Regions from separate parts of the Bradyrhizobium zhengyangense genome, predicted to be linked through region 2. Evidence: predicted binding sites of a transcription regulator. Region 2 holds the regulator's gene; the other holds the start of a gene.
The links. Region 2 encodes HrcA, which represses chaperone genes, less so after heat shock. Its sites were predicted from a motif close to GTTAGCACTCNCNNNNNGNGAGTGCTAAC; they were not measured.
Positions count from the first base shown of each region.

Region 1: the regulator HrcA is predicted to act here: its motif matches at 2,458-2,486, upstream of L6639_RS26385 (co-chaperone GroES).

Region 1 covers NZ_JAKLTZ010000007.1:189,935-200,570, forward strand. Annotated here, with positions in the region: gene L6639_RS26370 (L,D-transpeptidase) at 1-463, opposite strand, end outside; gene L6639_RS26375 (protein phosphatase CheZ) at 780-1,544, shown strand; gene L6639_RS26380 (hypothetical protein) at 1,742-2,263, opposite strand; gene L6639_RS26385 (co-chaperone GroES) at 2,580-2,876, shown strand; gene groL (chaperonin GroEL) at 2,994-4,625, shown strand; gene L6639_RS26395 (hypothetical protein) at 4,762-5,967, shown strand; gene L6639_RS26400 (META domain-containing protein) at 6,022-6,420, opposite strand; gene L6639_RS26405 (L-lactate permease) at 6,558-8,222, opposite strand; gene L6639_RS26410 (ABC transporter ATP-binding protein/permease) at 8,537-10,300, shown strand.
Region 2 covers NZ_JAKLTZ010000002.1:782,340-792,975, reverse strand. Annotated here, with positions in the region: gene rsmI (16S rRNA (cytidine(1402)-2'-O)-methyltransferase) at 1-767, opposite strand, end outside; gene L6639_RS08940 (penicillin-binding protein activator) at 1,120-2,355, shown strand; gene hemW (radical SAM family heme chaperone HemW) at 2,473-3,630, opposite strand; gene rdgB (RdgB/HAM1 family non-canonical purine NTP pyrophosphatase) at 3,617-4,252, opposite strand; gene rph (ribonuclease PH) at 4,264-4,977, opposite strand; gene hrcA (heat-inducible transcriptional repressor HrcA) at 5,146-6,234, shown strand; gene grpE (nucleotide exchange factor GrpE) at 6,344-6,949, shown strand; gene pncA (bifunctional nicotinamidase/pyrazinamidase) at 7,004-7,726, opposite strand; gene L6639_RS08905 (hypothetical protein) at 7,857-8,795, opposite strand; gene dnaK (molecular chaperone DnaK) at 9,193-10,636, shown strand, end outside.

The DNA of each region.
Region 1 (10,636 bases), on a different contig from region 2:
GGTAGAGGAACTTGTTGTTGGAATCGACGACGATGGTGCCGGCGCCTTCCTTGCCGCTATAGTCGACCAGCTGTTTCTCGAATTTCGGATCGAACGGACGCTGCCGCGGATCGATCGCTTCCTGCTGGTAGCTTGCGCCTTGCTGATAACCGCCCTGCATCTGCGGCTCGCCCATCGGCGGCATGCGACGCGGATCGGCGTAAGCGGGCTGCTGCTGATAGATCGGCTGCTCCGGCGCATAGGCCGGGCCGCGGCCGGGTCCGTCGCCGAACAGGAACTCGATGAAACCGCCGCCCATACTGGCATTGGAGGCGACGCGCACCGGCGCGGGGGTTACACGCGGCTGGTAGAGCACCGCGGGCGGATCGTTCGGCACGCTATTGTCGAAGGCGCTGGCGCTGGTCGCGCCGACAATGAAGGCGCATGCGCTGCCGAGCAGCGCAACAGACATTTTCTTGAACATCGACGTACTCTGTACTGTTTCGTCTAGTTGCATTCGCCGCCGAACGCGCTGGCTGATTTTTCGCGTCCCCGACGTGGTCAATAAAGAGCAAACTCCGTTGCGTTTGGTAAACAGATCAGGCGTTTCGATTCACCACGTCGCGAGCAACGCTGCAATTTCCCGATCAGCGTTTATTTTCGATGAAAGGCAAAGCCTCATGGTTAATCGTGCGTTTGCGCGCCGTCGCGCGCGGCTGCACAACAGTTCCTGACGTGAACCTCGTGTTAAATTGCTTCTGTCTACAAAGACGCGTGAGTGAGGTGGGGGGAGTATCCTGATGGCTGTTCACCGCAAGCGTTTTCGTGTCGAGGATATCGCCGGTGGCGAGATGCCAGTTTTAGACGTGACTGAAGAGGCCGGCCCGATGCATAGCGAAATCATGGCGGAGCTGCGCGCGATCCGCGCCCAGATGGCACGAAGCAGCCAAGCCGCGCTGCCGCCGAGCGATGCCGTCGTGGCGCAGGAAGTTGCCGATACGCGCGCGCTGCTGGAAACCTACCGCGCCCAGATCGAACAGTGCGAGAAGCTGAAGGTCGAGCTCGACCTCATCCACGACGCCATCGACCGCACCAAGCGCGAGATCGCGACCCTGCACGGCAAGAGCTTCGACGGCGGCGAGATGGCCAAGGTCAATGGCGAGCTCGGTGCAGTGGTCGGCGGCACCGAACAGGCGACCCAGCAGATCCTCGAAGCCGCCGAGTCGATCGACCAGGCGGCCAGCGCGATGTCCAAGGTGCAATCGGCCGACCAGCAGAAGCGGCTTGCCGACGACATCCAGGAACGGGTCATCTCGATCTTCGAAGCCTGCAACTTCCAGGACCTGACCGGCCAGCGCATCAGCAAGGTCATGAGCACGATGAAGTTCATCGAGCAGCACATCAACGCGATGATGGAGATCTGGGGCGGCGTCGACGCCATCAAGGCTCACGTGCCGGCTCCGGTCGACACTCGCAGCGAGGACGACAAGCTCCTCAACGGCCCGAAGCTCGCCGGCGACGTCGGCCATGCCTCGCAGGACGACATCGACGCGCTGTTCGACTAAGCGGACGCGCAAACAGACAAACAAAATGCCGGCCCTCGGGCCGGCATTTTTTGTTTCTCGTCATTGCGAGGAGCTCGCGACAAAATCGCGCAGCAATTTTGCGCTGAAGCGACGAAGCAATCCAAGCTGCCTCCGCGGAGACAGACTGGATTGCTTCGCTTCGCTCGCAATGACGAGTGGTTAGGCCGAAACCCCGGTCACGCCCGCGGCGCGCAGCGGACATAGACCATGTTGCCGTAGCGGGTGGCGGCGTCCTTGTCGACGAAGCGGGTGATCATGACGCGGCCGTCGAAAGAGACGATCTCGCGGTCCTGCTCGCCGGGCGTCGGACCGGACGGGCCGATATAGTTCTTGCCGCTCGGCGAGCCCTTCAGCCGCAGCTCCTGGGGCGTTGCCTGGTCGGCCAGATGCATGACCACCCCGCCGGAGGACCCGGCGCCGATCACGTAGGGATTCTTGCACTGGGCCCTCGCCGCCGCCTCGGTGCGGGCGCGGTCGGCCGGGTTCTGGAACGAGGCGAGGCCCCAGCGGCCGACGATCTCGTCGGCGCGGATCGAGGCCGGCATTTCCGGCGCGACGCCGGGCTCGGCCTCAGGCGCAGGCTGGGACGAAGAGAAGGACGGCAGGCTCATGCCGCCGCCGCAGGCCCCCAACAGCAGCGCCAGGCAAGAGGCCGCCGCCAGATTGGCAACCGTGCGCGCGTGAGCTGAACTGATCATGGCATTCCCCCGAACAAGACCATGGCCGCACCCCTCCCGCAGCCAAGCGCAAAACCGCTGCCAGAGCAATGACGTCCTTTGATACGCCCGAGCCCCGAACAAGTTTCCAATGCCACCATCCTATATCCGCCTCACCAATCGCTTAACCACCTTTGCTTGACAGGATCGCAGCCAAGCCATATCCCCTGCGCACTATTAGCACTCGGAAAGACCGATTGCTAAGCGCGCCGTTCGCCCCTCGGGAAGAGGAAGGACGGCGGCGCCGCCACCCACTTCCGCTGCTTTCGAAAAAAGCGAGCCTCCAAAGGGAAACGTCATGGCTAAGTCCAAATTTCGTCCGCTGCATGACCGTGTCGTGGTCAAACGTATCGACGCCGAGGAAAAGACCAAGGGCGGCATCATCATCCCCGACACAGCCAAGGAAAAGCCGTCCCAGGGCGAAGTCGTCGCGGTCGGCCCCGGCGGCCGTGACGAGGCTGGCAAGCTGATCCCGATCGACCTCAAGGTCGGCGACCGCGTGCTGTTCGGCAAGTGGTCGGGCACCGAGGTCAAGATCGACAACGAAGAGCTCCTGATCATGAAGGAGTCGGACATCATGGGCGTGATGGCCTAAGGCCGTCAGCCTGAACGGCCGCTGAATGCTATGCCCGGATCATCAGGTCCGGGCATCCATCGTTCCGCCGCACATCACCACGCACGACACATCACGACACAACAGGGATTGCAGACAATGGCTGCCAAGGACGTCAAGTTTTCCGGAGACGCGCGCGATCGCATGCTGCGCGGCGTCGACATTCTCGCCAACGCGGTCAAGGTGACGCTCGGTCCGAAGGGCCGCAACGTCGTCATCGAGAAGTCATTCGGCGCCCCCCGCATCACCAAGGACGGCGTCACCGTCGCCAAGGAGATCGAGCTCGAGGACAAGTTCGAGAACATGGGCGCCCAGATGGTGCGTGAGGTCGCCTCCAAGACCAACGACCTCGCCGGCGACGGCACCACCACCGCGACCGTGCTGGCCCAGGCCATCGTGCGCGAAGGCGCCAAATCGGTTGCCGCCGGCATGAACCCGATGGACCTCAAGCGCGGCATCGACATCGCGGTCCATGCCGTCGTCAAGGACATCGAGAAGCGCGCCAAGCCGGTCGCGTCCTCTTCCGAGGTCGCCCAGGTCGGCACCATCTCGGCCAACGGCGATGCCGCCATCGGCAAGATGATCGCGCAGGCGATGCAGAAGGTCGGCAACGAAGGCGTCATCACCGTCGAGGAAAACAAGTCGCTCGACACCGAAGTCGACATCGTCGAGGGCATGAAGTTCGACCGCGGCTATCTCAGCCCGTACTTTGTCACCAACCCCGAGAAGATGACCGCCGAGCTCGAGGACGCCTACATCCTCCTGCACGAGAAGAAGCTCTCCGGCCTGCAGGCCATGCTGCCGGTGCTCGAAGCCGTCGTGCAGTCGGGCAAGCCGCTCGTCATCATCGCCGAGGACGTCGAGGGCGAGGCGCTGGCGACCCTGGTCGTCAACCGCCTGCGTGGCGGCCTCAAGGTCGCCGCCGTCAAGGCGCCGGGCTTCGGCGATCGCCGCAAGGCCATGCTGGAAGACCTCGCGATCCTCACCGGTGGCCAGCTGATCTCCGACGATCTCGGCATGAAGCTCGAGAACGTCACGGTGAAGATGCTCGGCCGCGCCGGCAAGGTCGTGATCGACAAGGAGAACACCACGATCGTCAAGGGCGCCGGCAAGAAGCCGGAGATCGAGGCCCGCGTCGGGCAGATCAAGGCCCAGATCGAGGAGACCACCTCGGACTACGACCGTGAGAAGCTGCAGGAGCGTCTGGCCAAGCTTGCCGGCGGTGTCGCGGTTATCCGCGTCGGCGGCGCGACCGAGATCGAGGTCAAGGAGAAGAAGGACCGCGTCGAGGACGCGCTCAACGCCACCCGCGCCGCGGTGCAGGAAGGCATCGTCCCCGGCGGCGGCGTGACGCTGCTGCGCGCCAAGAAGGCGGTCGGCCGTCTCACCAACGCCAACGCCGACGTGCAGGCCGGCATCAACATCGTGCTGAAGGCGCTCGAAGCTCCGATCCGCCAGATCTCGGAGAATGCCGGCGTCGAGGGGTCGATCGTGGTCGGCAAGATCCTGGAGAACAAGTCCGAGACCTTCGGCTTCGACGCCCAGACCGAGGACTATGTCGACATGATCGAGAAGGGCATCATCGATCCCGCCAAGGTGGTGCGCACCGCGCTGCAGGACGCCTCCTCCGTGGCCGGCCTGCTGGTGACCACCGAAGCCATGGTCGCCGAGGCGCCGAAGAAGGATGCCCCGCCCGCCATGCCGGCCGGCGGCGGCATGGGTGGCTTCTGAGCCCATCCTTCCCCCTGACACTGTTGCGAAGGCCGCCTCCGGGCGGCCTTCTTTTTTGTCGAGACTGGCCCGCGCTTCAACCGGCGGACAAAACCCACTACGGTGGCGCGCCGATTCTGATTTGAGGATTTCGTCAATGCGCGCGCTTTTTCCGACGGCTCTCTTGGCAAGCCTGCTCGTCATGTCTCCAGGGCTCGTATCAGCCCAGATGAAGCTGTCGCCGAAGGCCGCGGCGCCCGGCGGCACCGAGACGCGCTATTTCACCTCGATCGACGGGCTGATGGACGGCAACGCCGACGTCATCCTGAAGGAGACGCGGCAGGGCAAGACGGTCACCGCGGCCGTGCTCGACGTTTGCTATCCCGTGGCGAAGAATTCCGATCGCAAGGATCGCTTCGTCGTCAATCTCCAGGTCTCCGGCCAGACCTTGACCGGCACGACCACGAGCCTCGGCGCGAAGGCGCCTGTCACGGTCAAGCTTACGCGCAAGCCCACCGGCGACACCTTTGAATTCCGCGGCCAGATCGGCATCGGCCAGGCCGTGACCGAAGTGACCTCGCCTGATAATGCCGATCTCAGCGAGAAGGAGTTTCTGGACAACCAGACCACCGACGACGGCATCACGCCCCAGCCGAAGGATTTCACTGAAGTCTCGCCGGAGGCGATCGCGGTCAAGGTCAAGCTCGATGCCGCGACCGACTTCCTGAAAGGCCTCAAGGGCCAGGACGTCGAGGTGACGCTGGCAAGCCTGACCGTCGGCTGTGACGCGCTGCGCGCCGGCGAGCAGACCATCAACATGTCGGTCGATCCGGAGCGCGCGGCCGCGCTGCTCGCAAAATTCAAGGCGATGCCAGGCGTCACGGCCGCAGGCTGGACCGCCGGACTGGTGGAAATGGATCGCACCATCCGCGTTGGCGCTGCCGACTGGCGCGACGGCGACAAGATCAACCGCGACAAGCTCGCAGGCGCGATCGCCGGCGTGCTCAGCAGGACGCTCGCGGCCAAGCCGGTCTCGCAGAGCTTCAACGCCGCCACCGGCAAGCTCAAGCTGGTGTTCAAGCGGCCGAACCAGGATTTCCCGGCGCTCGAGCTCACCGACACGATCGAGGTCGCGGGCCTCGTTTCCGCCGACAAGCCGGGGACATCAGACAAGCTGATCCTCTGGATCGGCAGCCCCTCGACCACGACCGCCGACGAAAGCACCGGCGCCAAGCTCAATGTCTCTGACGAGGCGACGGCCGATGAGGAAGGCGACCAGCCCGACGACAACGGCTCGATCGAAGCGCTCGCCAAGGAGCTGAAAGGCCAGCGCTGGGACGCCGACAAGTCGGTGTGGAAGTAGGCGAAGCGACAAACTCGCTGTCATTGCCCGCTTCGCGGGGCATGACGGAGAGGGCTAATTCCCGTTCTGGCGGAAGCGCAGCGTCTTGGGGCCGATCAGCGTGAGCACCTCACCCTGGCGCTTCCAGGTCTCGACGGCGGCTAGCGCGGCGACGAGTTCGTCGTCGGCTTGCGCCCTGGCCGGCGGACAGGAACGATCCTGGATCTGGCCGGGGACGAAGATCACGGTATTGCCGGCCACCGAGAACTGGCCTTTTCCGCCCTTGCACCAGAGCTCGAGCACGACCTCGCCATTGTCGCCGATCTCGAGGTTGGGAATCCGCTTGGAGCCGGGCTGAGGAACGGCCTCCAGCGTCATCTCGGTGCCGAAGGGAAAGCCCTCTTGCGCACGCGCAACGTCGGACATCGCAAGCACTGCAGCGACCGTGCACACCATCCGCTTCAACAACACCATGAGACCTCTCAACCGACCCGATTTGCCGGGGGTCTTCTATAAGACGGCAAGGCCTTTGAGAAGGTTCGTCGGTTCAAGATACAAAAATCCCCGCGGGACAAGCCCGCGGGGATTTGTATCGGGGCCGGAGGCGCCTGTTACTTCAGGACGAGGGCCGTGAACGGATAGACATAGGCTTGCAACGTCACGAACACACCGACGAGGCAGGCCAGCACGATCGAATGCCAGAACACGAAGCGCAGGATGGTGCCTTCGTGGCCGTACCAGTTGGTCGCGGTGGAGGCGACGACGATCGATTGCGCGTCGATCATCTTGCCCATCACGCCGCCGGATGAATTCGCCGCCGCCATCAGGATCGGCGAGAGGCCGAGCTGCTGCGACGTGATCTTCTGGAGGTTGCCGAACAGGATGTTCGACGACGTATCCGATCCCGTCAGCGCCACGCCCAACCAGCCGAGCAGCGTGCCGAAGAAGGGATAGAGCACGCCGGTTGCGGCAAAGGCGAGACCCAGCGTCGCGTCGACGCCGGAGAGCCGCGTCAACGTACCGATCGCGAGCATCGCCGAGATCGTGATCAGCGAGATCGCGCAGAGCCGGATGGTGCGGCCGTATTCGAGCAAGAGCCGGCCCGGACCGACACCCATCAGGAAGCCGGAGATGATCGCCGCGATCAACATGCCGGTGCCCGTGAAGGACAGGTAGGTGAAGCCGAACACCGCCGCTTCCTTGGTCGGCGCCGGCGCGACCGGCGGCATCTTGTTGATCATCTGGTGCAGTTCGGGAACGGGATAGTTCCAGACGAAGATGTTGTTCGCCCAGGTCTTGAAGGCGCCATTGCCCCAGACCAGCATCACGACGCAGACGATGATCCACGGCAGAAGCGCGCTGAACAGCTCGCTTTGCGTCAGCGGCGTCTTGTCGATCGGTTTTGCCGTCGCCATCGTTGCCGCCGATTCATCGTGCCCGCGCAGCGCCGGCGACAGCCAGAGTTGCTTCGGCTGCCAGACCTTCAGGAACAGGATCAGCGCGCCCATCGAGATCAGCGACGCACCGATGTCGACGATCCAGGGATTGACGAAGTTCGAGATCACGAATTGCGGGACCGCGAACGACACGCCGGTGACGAGGATCGCCGGCCAGACATCCTTCATGCCTCTCCAGCCCGCGAACGCCCACACCACCCAGAACGGCACGATCAGCGAGAACAGCGGCAATTGCCGTCCAACCATCGCGCCGAGAATGTAGGGATCAAGCCCGGTGACCGAGGCGAGGCCCTGGATCGGCGTGCCCAGCGCGCCGAAGGCGACCGGCGCGGTGTTGGCGATCAGCGACAGGCCGGAGGCCGCAAGCGGCGAGAAGCCGAGACCGATCAGCACGGCACCTGTGATGGCCACCGGCGTACCGAAGCCCGAGGCGCCCTCGAAGAACGCACCGAACGAAAATGCGATCAGCAGCAATTGCAATCGCCGGTCCTCGGTGACGCCGCCGACCGCGCGCTTGAGCAGCTCGAAGCGACCGGTGGTCACCGTCACCTGGTAGAGGAAGATGACGTTGAGAACGATCCAGCCGATCGGGAAGAAGCCGGTCACGATGCCGAGGATCGAGGCGCGGACCGACATGTTCACCGGCATCGTGAACACGAAGATCGTGATCAGGTTGGTCACGATCACGGCGACGATGGCCGCAATGTGAGCCTGAACGCGCCCGCTCGCGATCAGCACCAGCAGCGTGACGACAGGTATCGCCGCCGCGATCGTCGACAGCACGGGGCTGTGCAACGGATCATAGATTTGATTCCACATGGTCTTCCTCCCCCACGCATGTGTGCGGCAGGTGGCCCGCGTGGACGGCCAGACCTGCTTGACGTTGCAAGCGATAACCCCCGAGTTGGACGCGAATTCCTCGCGAAAGCAGCGGTTCCGCCCCTGCTCACAAGCTCGCGAAAATCTGGAGGTCCCCACCCCACGCCGTTATGCCCATGCTAGGGTTGCAAGCTGCGGCTCGCCAACGCAAATTGCAGAACTTGCGACTTTAGTCTAAGTGCGCCGCTTTCTGCCATGGCCTCAGCCGCCTGGCGTCAGGGCCGCTGTGAATATCCCTCAGGAGATATCCCTCTGTGAACAACATCCGCGCCACGCTCGCGATCGTCTGGCGAATCGCCATCCCCTATTTCCGATCGGAGGACAGATGGGCCGGTCGCGGCCTGCTCGCCGCGGTGATCGCGATGGAGTTGGCGCTGGTCGCGATCAATGTCCTCGTCAGCCAGTGGCAGAACCGGTTTTTCACGGCCATCCAGGAATACGATCTGGCCCGGTTCGTCACGGAGATCTGGATATTCCTCGGCCTCGCGTCCGTCTTCATCGCGCTCGCCGTCTACAAACTCTATCTGAACCAGTGGCTGCAGATCCGCTGGCGGCAATGGCTGACCAGGCACTACCTCGGCGAATGGCTCGACGAGGCCACGCACTATCGCATGCAGCTCACGGGTGACGCCGCCGACAACCCGGATCAGCGCATCACCGAGGACGTCAAGAATTTCGTCGAGCAAACGCTGGTGATCGGGTTGGGCCTGCTGTCGTCCATCGTGACGCTGGCCTCGTTCGTCGTGATCCTGTGGGGTCTGTCCAACAAGGCACCACTGCACCTTTACGGCACCGATATCGTCATCCCCGGTTTTCTGTTTTGGTGTGCGCTGCTTTACGCGGTGCTGGGTACGGCGCTGACGCACTGGATCGGCGCGCCGCTCATCAACCTCAATTTCGAGCAGCAGCGCTTTGAGGCCGATTTCCGCTTCAATCTGGTTCGCGTCCGCGAAAACTCCGAGCAGATCGCGCTGCTGAAGGGCGAAGGCGCCGAGCGCAGCCGCCTGCTGGACCGCTTCGGCTTCGTGATCGGCAATTGGTATGCGATCATGGGGCGCACCAAGCGCCTGACCGCTTTCACAGCGAGCTACAGTCAGGCAGCGGTGATCTTTCCCTATGTGGTGGTGGCGCCAGCTTACTTCGCCAAGAGCATCCAGCTCGGCGACATGATGCAGACCGGCTCGGCTTTCGGCAGCGTGCAGGATGCTCTGTCCTTCTTCGTCACGGCCTATCGTTCGATCGCCGAATGGCGTGCGATCGTCGCGCGTCTCGACGGCTTCGAGATGTCGGTCGACAGCGCGGTAAACCTGCCGGCGCATCAGGCGACGATCGAGCTCAAGGCGGCCGGCGGCAGCCGCAATATCGGGCTTGAGAAGCTTTGCGTGTATCTGCCCAACGGCAAGCCGCTGGTGGCAGCCGACGGCTTTGCCATCCAGACGTCGGAGCGCGTGCTCGTGACCGGGCCGTCGGGCTCCGGCAAGTCGACGCTGTTCCGGGCAATTGCCGGCATCTGGCCGTTCGGTACCGGCACCATCGTCGTCCCCGCCCAGGCGAAGCTGATGATGCTGCCGCAACGTCCCTATTTCCCGGTCGGCGCGCTGGGTGATGCCGTGATCTATCCAGCAGCGCCCGGCGCATTCCAGGCAAGCCAGATCCGGGACGCGGTGATATCGGTCGGCCTGCCCGACCTCGCCGATCGGCTCGGCGAAGACGGGCACTGGAACCGGATGCTGTCGCTCGGCGAGCAGCAGCGCCTGGGGCTGGCCCGCGCGCTGCTGCATGCGCCGGACTATCTGTTCCTGGACGAGGCCACCGCCTCGCTCGACGAACCATCGGAGGCCCGCCTCTACCGGCTGCTGGCCGAGAAGCTGCCGCAGGCCACCATCGTCTCGATCGGCCATCGCTCGACGCTCGATGCCTTCCACACCCGCAAGGTGGCGATGATGAAGGACGGAGCGATCCATGTGCTGGGCAAGGACAGTACCCCAGTCGAACCGGAGCCGAGCGCAGCGCGCTGAGGGGTAGCCCGGAGGGAGCCAACGGGTCGGCGCGAAGCGCCGCCCGATGACAGGCTCCCCGCAATCCGGGGAATATCTCACTGCGCCGATAGACCCGGATTTCGCTGCACTCCATCCGGGCTACGCGCGCTGAGGGCGAGGTCCCAGCTCAGACCTCGTCATTGCGAGCGCAGCGAAGCAATCCAGACTGTCTCGGCGGAAAGACTCTGGATTGCTTCGCTGCGCTCGCAATGAACGGAGTGTGACGCTCCGGCTCCGTTCTCCCGCTCGCACAGTCCCCCAAAACAAAAGGGCGGCAGATCGCTCTGCCGCCCTTGTTAGTCGTCTCGGGACAAA
Region 2 (10,636 bases):
GCGGGCGGAGCGATCACCAGCACGAATTCGCCGCGCGTCTCCAGCGTGTCCGCCTCGCGCGCGAGCTCGCTCAGCGTCGCGCGTGAAATCTCCTCGTGCAGTTTGGTCAGCTCGCGGCAGATCGCGGCCTCGCGCGTGCCCATGATCTCGGCGAGCTCGGCGAGCGTATCCTGCACACGATTGCCGGATTCGAACATCACCAGCGTCGCATCGATGCGGGCGAGCTCGGCCAGGCGCGATTTTCGCGCGGCGGACTTGGACGGCAGAAAACCTTCGAAGAAGAAGCGATCGGTCGGCAGCGCGGCGACGGACAGCGCCGCCAGCACCGAGGACGGGCCGGGCAGGGCATAGACCGCATGGCCCGCGGCGCAGACCTCGCGCACCAGCTTGTAGCCAGGATCGGAAATCAGCGGCGTGCCGGCGTCCGACACCAGCGCGACCGAGCCGCCGGCCGCGAGCGCCTCCAGGATTTTGGGCCGCGCGGCCTCCGCATTGTGCTCGTGATACGGCTTGAGCTGCGCCGCGATGTCGTAGCGCTCGGTCAGGCGCCGCGTGATCCTTGTGTCCTCGCAGGCGATGATTTCGACGGCGGCCAGCGTCTGCAGGGCGCGCAGCGTGATGTCACCGAGATTGCCGATGGGGGTCGCGACCAGATAGAGGCCGGCCGCGAGTTTCGGCGCCACGAGCCGGTGGGCATCGATGGAGAACCCGCGCGAGGCGGCGTCCGTGGCTTCAGTCGTATTTATCGGGGCCGGCTTTGCGCGCATAATGAGATGAACTTAGGCATGATGTCAGGGGCTGGGAACCGGCCCCTCGAAAAAGATCATGCCTGGCCAGGATATTGAAGCGGGGCGAGGAAGGACTGGAATGTGATCCATCCGGCATCACATTCCAGAGGGAGTGGAGCGTCAGCGCCATATTCACGGCGGAAACGGCGCCTTGATGCTTTCGTGACGGACGGCGGACAGCAAGCCAGGACAGGACGACGGTCGCGTTAAGCGGTCATTATCCTTTTGTTTTGGTTAACTATTTGCCGACAATATGCCTGAATCCGCGGCTTGTGTCGCGGAAAGAATGTTGTGACTGGCGCAGATGCGGCCGGTCAGAAGAGAAGCTGAGATGGTGGGCCCGCGTGATCTGAAGTCTCCCGTCAAGGGGCGCCTGATGTCAGGGGCGACCCGGCGGAGTGCGCTTGGCCTGCTGCTCGGCACGCCCCTGCTGTCCGCCTGCGCCGGTGTGCAGCAGAGCCTCAGCCAGTTCTCCAATCCCTTCTCCAGCTCCTCGCCGCCGCCCGCCCAGCCGGCTGGTCCGCCGCAGCAGGCGACCACCGCCGGCACCGGCGGCGTGAAGGTTGCCGTGATTCTGCCGCTCTCGGCCGCCGGCAATGCCGGGCTTGCCGCGCAATCCATGCGCAATGCCGCCGAGATGGCGCTGGCCGAGTTCCAGAACCCGAACATCCAGCTGCTGATCAAGGACGACAATGGCAGCCCGCAGGGCGCGCAAGCCGGCGCGCAGCAGGCGGTGGATGAAGGCGCCGAGATCATTCTGGGGCCGCTGTTCGCGCAGTCGGTGCCGGCGGTGGCGCAGGTCGCGCGCACGCGCGGCATTTCGGTGATCGCGTTCTCGACCGATTCGAGCATTGCCGGCCGCGGCGTCTATCTGCTGAGCTTCCTGCCGGAGTCCGACGTCAATCGCATCATCGAATACTCAGCCAGCATCGGGAAACGCTCCGTCGCCGTGCTGGTGCCTGATAATGCCTATGGCAATGTCGTCGAAGCCGCGGTGAAGGCAGCCGTGCCGCGGCGTGGCGGCCGCGTCGTCGCGTTCGAGAAATACGGCGCCGATCGTGCGACGCCGGCGCGATCGGTGGCGCAGCAGCTCGGCAGTGCGGATGCGCTGTTCATTGCCGATGACGGCGATTCCGTCGTTGCGGTCGCCGATGCGATGACCGCGGCCGGCGCCAATTTGCGCAACATCCAGCTGCTCGGCACCGGCCTGTGGGACAGTCCGCGTGTCTATGCCAGCCCAAACTTGCAAGGCGGCCTCTACGCCGCGCCCGATCCGGCGGGTTTTCGCGCGTTCTCCGGCCGCTATCGCACCAAATACGGCGCCGATCCGATCCGCACCGCGACGCTCGCTTATGACGCGGTCGCGCTCGTTGCTGCGCTCGCGCGCACGCAAGGCACCACGCGCTTCTCGTCCGATGTGCTCACCAACCCCTCAGGCTTTGCCGGCATCGACGGCCTGTTCCGCTTCCGCGCCGACGGCACCAATGAGCGCGGACTTGCGGTGATGAAGGTGACGACAGGTGGCGGTGTCGCGGTCGCGGGCTCGCCGAAGAGTTTTGGGGCGTAGCTCAGGACGACGGTGCCGTGGGGCGGGCAAAGCGTAGCGTGCCCACGCAGTTTCCGTGATCGAGAGAGATCGTGGGCACGGCGCAAGTGCGCCTTTGCCCCACCCTACGAGATCTCGCTACGCCGCGAGATCGGCGACCACCGCATCGAGCACCGGGAATCCGCTGCTGGTCACGCGCAGGCGGCCCGTCGCATCGACCGTGATCGCTCCCTCCTCACGCAGCAGCGCGATACGTTTGGGGTCGAGCGGGCGGCCGGAGAGCGCCTTGTAGCGCTCGGGATCGATACCCTCGGCCAAGCGCAATCCCATCAGCAGGAATTCGTCGGCGCGCTCTTCGCTGTTGAGGAGATCGTCGGTGACGATTCCGTCGCCATTGGTCTCGACCCGCATCAGCCAGGCTTCCGGGCGCTTCTCGGTGGCGGTGGCATGGCGCACGCCCTCGATGTCGAGACGGCCGTGGGCGCCGGGGCCGATGCCGGCATATTCCTCGCCGCGCCAGTAGACCAGATTGTGCCGGCACTCGGCGCCGCGCCGTGCGTGGTTGGAAATCTCGTAGGCGGGCAGCCCGAGCGTGTCGCAGGTTTCCTGCGTGACGTCGTAGAGAGCGCGCGCCACGGCTTCATTCGGCGTCTTCAATTTGCCGGCCTGGTGCAGGCCGAAGAACGGCGTGCCTTCCTCGATCGTCAATTGGTAGAGCGACAAATGTTCGGCCGCCTCATCGATCGCGAGGCGCAGTTCGTCCGCCCACATCGCCGGTGTCTGGTCGGGACGGGCATAGATCAAATCGAACGAGTAACGGTCGAACGAGCGGCGCGCGATCGCGACGGCATCGAGCGCCTCTCGCGCGCTGTGCATGCGGCCCAGCGCTTTCAGCGAGGCATCGTCGAGCGCCTGCACGCCGAGCGAGACGCGGTTGACGCCGGCGGCGCGATAGCCGGCAAAGCGCGTAGCTTCGACACTGGTCGGATTGGCCTCCAGCGTGACTTCGACATCGCTTGCCACCGTCCAGTGCTTGCCGATCGCGTCGAGCACGGCGCCGACGGTTGAAGGCTGCATCAGTGACGGCGTGCCGCCGCCGAGGAAGATCGAGGTTACCTCGCGTCCGGGTGCGCGCGCGGCGGTCGTCGCGATCTCGCGGGCGAAGGCCGAAGCAAAGCGTGCCTCGTCGATCGCGGCGTGGCGGACATGGCTGTTGAAGTCGCAATAGGGGCACTTCGACAGGCAGAACGGCCAGTGCACGTAGACGCCGAACGCATCCTTGTTAGCGCGGCTCAAGGCAGATCTCCGCCAGTTTCACGAAGGCACGGGCGCGGTGCGACAGGCCGAGGCCGAGCGGTGGCAGGCCGTGCTTCTCGATGCTTTCCATCTCGCCGAAGGTTCTGATGTGACCGTCGGGCAGGAACATCGGATCGTAACCGAAGCCGGCAGTGCCGCGCGGCGGCCACACCAGCGTGCCGTCGACGCGCGCCTCGACCTCTTCGAGATGATTGTCCGGCCAGGCGACGCAGAGTGCGGAGACGAAATGGGCTTTGCGCTTGTCCGGCTTGATGGCACCGCGCTCCTGCAACAGACGCTCGATCTGCGCCATCGCGGCGGCGAAGTCTTTGTTTGGACCGGCCCAGCGCGCGCTGTAGATGCCAGGCGCGCCGTCGAGCGCGTCGACCACGATGCCGGAATCGTCGGCGAAGGACGGCAGCCCGGTCGCCTGCGCCGCCGCGATCGCCTTGATCGCGGCATTGCTGCGGAAATCGTTGCCGGTCTCGTCGGGCTCGCCCAATCCGAGTTCACCGGCCGACACCACCTCGATGCCGTGAGGCGCGAGCAGCTCCTTCATCTCGGCGAGCTTGCCGGGATTGTGGGTCGCGATGACGAGCTTTCCGGTGATTCGGCGGTGCATGGGTCTATTGACTACGCGACAGCCAGTTTCTGCAAGTCCACCAGACGCGCGATGCCCTTCTGCGCCAGCGCGATCAGCTTCAGGAACTCGTCCTGCGTGAACGGCTCGCGTTCTGCGGTGCCCTGCACCTCGACGATGCGGCCATCGCCGGTCATGACGAAATTGGCGTCGGTCTCGGCTTCCGAATCCTCGGCGTAGTCGAGATCGAGCACCGGCGTGCCGTTGTAGATGCCGCAGGAGATCGCGGCGACGTTGTCGCGCATCACGTTGGCCTTGACCATGTTGCGCGCCTTCATCCAAGCGATGCAGTCGGCCAGCGCGACCCAGGCGCCGGTGATCGACGCCGTGCGGGTGCCGCCGTCGGCCTGGAGCACGTCGCAATCGACCGTGATCTGGCGTTCGCCGAGCGCTTCGAGGTCGACGATGGTGCGCAACGAGCGGCCGATCAGGCGCTGGATCTCGACGGTGCGGCCGCTCTGCTTGCCGGCGGCGGCTTCGCGGCGGGTGCGTTCGGAGGTCGCGCGCGGCAGCATGCCATACTCGGCGGTGACCCAGCCGCGGCCCTGGCCCTTCAGCCATGGCGGCAGGCGATCTTCCAGCGTGGCGGTGACCAGCACATGGGTGTCGCCGAATTTCACGAGGCAGGAGCCTTCCGCATATTTGACCACGCCGCGCTCCAGCGTCACGGGGCGCAATTCGTCGGGCGCACGGCGGCTTGGCCGCATGGGAAATCCTCCAGAACTCATGGGGTAGGGCTGTTCGCGGTGCTTGTAGGTGGGGTCAGGGTGGGCAGCAAGGCTTTTTCACCCCCTGATATCGACCCCGCAAACGCCGCGCTTGTCAGAACCGTCCTGGATGGCCAAATTACAAGCATCTGAGAGGAGTTGCCGTCTGTGGCCCATCACGATCCGATCCATCTGATCGCGCCGCGCGCAGGCCTCGCCCAGCTCAACGAGCGTTCCCGCGACATCTTTCGACAAATTGTCGAAAGCTATCTCGCGACCGGTGAGCCGGTCGGCTCGCGCAACATCTCGCGCCTGATCGCGATGCCGCTGTCGCCGGCCTCGGTCCGCAATGTCATGGCCGATCTGGAACAGCTCGGCCTGATCTATGCGCCGCACACCTCGGCCGGAAGGTTGCCGACGGAACTCGGCCTGCGCTTCTTCGTCGACGCCCTGATGCAGGTCGGCGACCTCAACGAGGCCGAGCGGCAGTCGATCCAGAGCCAGCTCGCGACCGTCGGCCACGCCCAATCCGTCGAGGCGGCGCTGTCGGAAGCGCTGACGCGGCTGTCCGGTCTCACGCGCGCCGCCGCCGTCGTCCTGACGCCAAAATCAAATGCGCGGCTGAAACACATCGAATTCGTTAGGCTGGAACCCGAAAAGGCGTTGGTGATCCTGGTCGGCGAGGACGGTCAGGTCGAAAACCGCGTGTTGACCCTGCCGCCCGGAGTTCCATCCTCTGCGCTCACGGAGGCCGGCAATTTCCTCAACGCCCGGATCCGCGGCCGGACGCTGGCAGAGGCGCGGCTGGAGCTCGAAACCGCGCTTGGCGAGGCCCGCGCCGAGCTCGATCAGCTGACGCAAAAGGTCATTTCGGCCGGCATCGCGAGCTGGTCGGGCGGCGAGAATGAGGACCGCCAGCTCATCGTCCGCGGCCACGCCAATCTGCTGGAAGATCTGCATGCGCTGGAGGATCTCGAGCGTGTCAGGCTGCTGTTCGACGATCTCGAGACCAAGCGTGGCGTGATCGACCTGCTCGGGCGCGCCGAAACCGCTGAAGGTGTCAGGATCTTCATCGGCAGCGAGAACAAGCTGTTTTCGCTATCGGGCTCCTCCACCATCATCTCGCCCTATCGGGATGCCGCCGGCCGCATCGTCGGCGTTTTGGGCGTGATCGGGCCGACGCGGCTGAATTATGCCCGCGTGATCCCGACTGTGGACTACGCCGCCCGCATCGTCAGTCGCCTGCTGGGAGGCTAGTAGGGGGCTGACCGGCATTTGAGCCGATCACGGGCGCTTGATTTTCGGCGCCCGAAGCACGATATCCGGGCCAGAAAACCTCCCCCTGAGCGAGTTCGAGAAGCAGCCGATGACCGATCCAACCCGGCAACCCGAAGACACGGCCGCGCCGACCGGCGAGCCCGTGGTGTCGAAGCCCTACATCATGCCCGACGATCCCGAGCCGGGTTCGGTCGAGCTGTTGCAGAAGGAAGCCGCCGAGGCGCGCGACCGCATGCTGCGGACGCTCGCCGAGATGGAGAATTTGCGCAAGCGTACCGCCAAGGAAGTCGCCGATTCCAAGCTCTACGGTGTCACCGGCTTTGCCCGCGACGTGCTCGACATCGCCGACAACCTCCAGCGCGCGCTCGACGCCGTTCCGGCTGAAGCGCGTGCCACCGCCGATCCCGGCCTGACCGCGCTGATCGAAGGCGTCGAACTCACCGAGCGATCGCTGCTCAGTGCGCTGGAAAAGCACGGCGTGAAGAAGTTCGATCCCTTGGGCCAGAAGTTCGATCCGAACTTCCAGCAGGCGATGTACGAAGTGCCCGACGCATCGGTGCCCGCGGGCACCGTCGTGCAGGTCATGCAGGCCGGCTACACCATCGGCGAGCGCGTGCTGCGCCCGGCGCTGGTCGGCGTCGCCAAGGGCGGCGCGAAGGCTGCGCCTGCGGCGAACAGCAACGAATCGAACTGAGCGATTTTGAGGAGCGCGCTTGCGCGCGTCTCCTCAAGGTCCGGCGTGTGCGCCTTACGCGCTGACCGCGATATCCGCAGACTGAATCCGCTTCACGCCGGCCTTGGCCATGTCGGCCCAGGCCTTTGCCAGCGAGCCCTGCGTATCGATGCCGCGGCAGGCGTCTTCCACGACATAGACTTCAAAGCCTGCCTTGCGCGCATCGAGCGCGGTCCAGGCGACACAGAAATCCGTCGCGAGACCCGCAACGAAGACGCGCTTGATCTTGCGCGACTTCAGATAGGCGGCAAGGCCAGTCGTCGTCTTGCCGTCGGCTTCGAGGAAGGCCGAATAGCTGTCGACGTCCTTGTGAAAACCCTTGCGGATGATGAGCTCGGCCTGCGGGATCGAGAGATCCTTCGACAGCGAGGCGCCGTCGGTGCCCTGCACGCAATGGTCGGGCCACAGCACCTGCTTGCCATAGGGCAGGTCGATGGTCTCGAACGGCTTCTTGCCCGAATGCACTGATGCGAACGAGACGTGGCCGGGCGTGTGCCAGTCCTGCGTCATCACCACGTTCGAGAACGCTTTCGCCATCTTGTTGATGACGGGCACGACCTGCTCGCCTTCCTTCACCGCGAGGCTGCCGCCGGGCAGGAAGCAATTCTGCACGTCGATCACGAGCAGCGCGGAGCTGTCGTCCGGCTTGATCGCAGCTGCTGCGAACAGTGCCGATGGAGCGAGGCTCGCAAGCGCCGTCGTTCCCATCGCGGCCAAGATCTGTCGTCGATTAAGCATCGTCCGCCTCCCCTCCAGGATGATCTCAAGCTGATCCAATGGAGGGAAGCCTAGTTCCGTTCGTGTACGAACGAAAGCCCGAAAATGCAGCCGGCTCTGGTGAACGCTTGGGCTGCCAGCCCCAGGGCCTCTAACCCTTCGGCTGGATGCCGTCGCGCACGGCGCGGAAACGGGTGAAGGCATCGGACCACTGGTCGCGCGGGGCGCTGGCGATGATGCGCAGCGAGGTGCCGCCGCCGAAGCGGATCCACTGCACCACCGTGACCGGGGTCTTGTCCTTGCCGCTGACGCCGTCGATCCGGGTCTCGAAGCCGGGCTGGCTGTTGATGCGGATCGGCTCCGACATGGTGATTTTGGTTTCGCGCAAACCCGGAATCTGAAGGGCCGCCTCCTGGGCGAAGCGGGCGCGGTCGTCGGCGGCTTGCGGGGTGGCGCCGATCAGGCCGAGGATGATGAATGGCTTGGATTCATAGCCCGAGCTCTCGCTGCCGTCGGCCAGGATGATGCTCGAGCCCGGCACCAGCGTACGGACGTCCTTGAAGCCGGCGAGATCGGTGATCTTGAACGGCAGCAGCCCGATCTGCTCGTCGACCGACACCTCCTTGCGGATAGTGGCGGTCGCAAACATCTGCCGCACCGCTTCGTCTGTGTAGATCTTCGCAGCGTTCTCGGGAATTTGCACCGCGACATAGCCGGAGAAGCCGGTGCCCGGCACGATCATCGAATAGCGCTTCACCAGCGTGTCGCCAACCTTGGCGCCTTCGGTGGTAAAATACGCAAGGCCTGCCGACGTCTCGATCTTGTCCGGCTTGACGCCGTTGGTGCCGGCCGGATTGGCGTTGAACGCACTGACGACCTCGTTATAGGCCGCCGGCGGCAGCTCGGTGATCAGCACCTTGACGCTGCCGTCCTCGTTCTCGAAGCCCGGGAAGGTCTTGGCCTTGCTGAGGCCGACCAGAGGCACCATGCCGAGGCGCAGTCCCGGCGGGTAAACGGCGTCGGCGGCAAGCGCCGGAAGCGCCGAAGCGACGAGGAGGACGAGTGCGGCGAGGGGGCGGATCAGCTTCATGGGCACTCTGATTGGTTCACATTGAGGCCGTACGATGGTCGGCCCTCGGGCGCTTTGTCGCGCGAAGCAGCCCCATGGCGAGACCGTCCGGCCGGCCGCCTTTTAGCGGGTTTGGCGCGGCGGTAACAGGGCCGGGCCGCGGATCGCGGCGGGCGGCCGCTCGATCGCCGAACCTGTTAATATTTCCTCACCCGCAAGTGCGGTTGAGCCCGGATACGATCTTCCAAAACCCAATGTTTTCACGGCCCAAAGTTGCGTTCGGTCCTTGCGGGCCCCTCCCCCCCTCCTATATGAGCCTCAACCATCGCAATATCGCGAATGTTTGATCTTAGGGGGTTTCGGTTCGGGTGCCTTCTGGGCCCAGCCAACCTGCCGCAAAAAGAAGGATATCAGGACCATGGGAAAGGTCATTGGGATCGACCTCGGCACCACGAATTCGTGCGTCGCCGTAATGGATGGCAAGAACGCCAAAGTCATCGAGAATTCCGAAGGCATGCGCACGACGCCTTCGATCGTCGCCGTGACTGACGACGGTGAGCGCCTCGTCGGCCAGCCTGCCAAGCGTCAGGCCGTGACCAATCCAGAGCGTACGTTCTTCGCAGTGAAGCGCCTCATCGGCCGCCGCTACGACGACCCCATGGTGGAGAAGGACAAGAAGCTCGTTCCGTACAAGATCGTGAAGGCTTCCAACGGCGATGCCTGGGTCGAGGCCGACGGCCAGACCTACTCGCCCTCGCAGGTCTCGGCGTTCATCTTGCAGAAGATGAAGGAGACCGCGGAAGCCCATCTCGGCCAGAAGGTCGACCAGGCGGTCATCACCGTTCCCGCTTACTTCAACGACGCCCAGCGCCAGGCCACCAAGGACGCCGGCAAGATCGCGGGCCTTGAAGTGCTGCGCATCATCAATGAGCCGACCGCGGCCGCGCTCGCCTATGGCCTCGACAAGACCAAGGCCGGCACGATCGCCGTGTACGACCTCGGCGGCGGCACGTTCGATATTTCCATTCTCGAAATCGGCGACGGCGTGTTCGAGGTGAAGTCGACCAACGGCGACACCTTCCTCGGCGGCGAAGACTTCGACATGCGCCTCGTGGGCTACCTCGCGGACGAGTTCCAGAAGGAGCAGGGCATCAACCTGCGCAACGACAAGCTCGCGTTGCAGCGCCTGAAGGAAGCCGCTGAAAAGGCCAAGATCGAGCTGTCGTCGACGACGCAGACCGAGATCAACCTGCCCTTCATCACCGCGGACCAGACCGGCCCGAAGCATCTGACGATGAAGCTTACCCGCGCCAAGTTCGAAGCGCTGGTCGACGACCTCGTCCAGAAGACCGTCGAGCCGTGCCGCAAGGCGCTGAAGGACGCCGGCGTCACTGCCGGTGAGATCGGTGAAGTCGTTCTGGTCGGCGGCATGTCGCGCATGCCGAAGGTCCAGGAAGTCGTGAAGCAGCTGTTCGGCAAGGAGCCGCACAAGGGCGTCAACCCGGACGAAGTCGTGGCGATCGGTGCCGCGATCCAGGCCGGCGTGCTCCAGGGCGACGTCAAGGACGTGCTGCTGCTCGACGTGACCCCGCTGTCGCTGGGCATCGAGACGCTGGGCGGCGTGTTCACCCGCATCATCGACCGCAACACCACGATCCCGACCAAGAAGAGCCAGGTGTTCTCGACCGCCGAGGACAATCAGAACGCGGTCACCATCCGCGTCTTCCAGGGCGAGCGTGAAATGGCGGCCGACAACAAGATGCTCGGCCAGTTCGACCTGATGGGCATTCCGCCGGCTCCGCGCGGCATGCCGCAGATCGAGGTGACCTTCGACATCGACGCCAACGGCATCGTCAACGTCT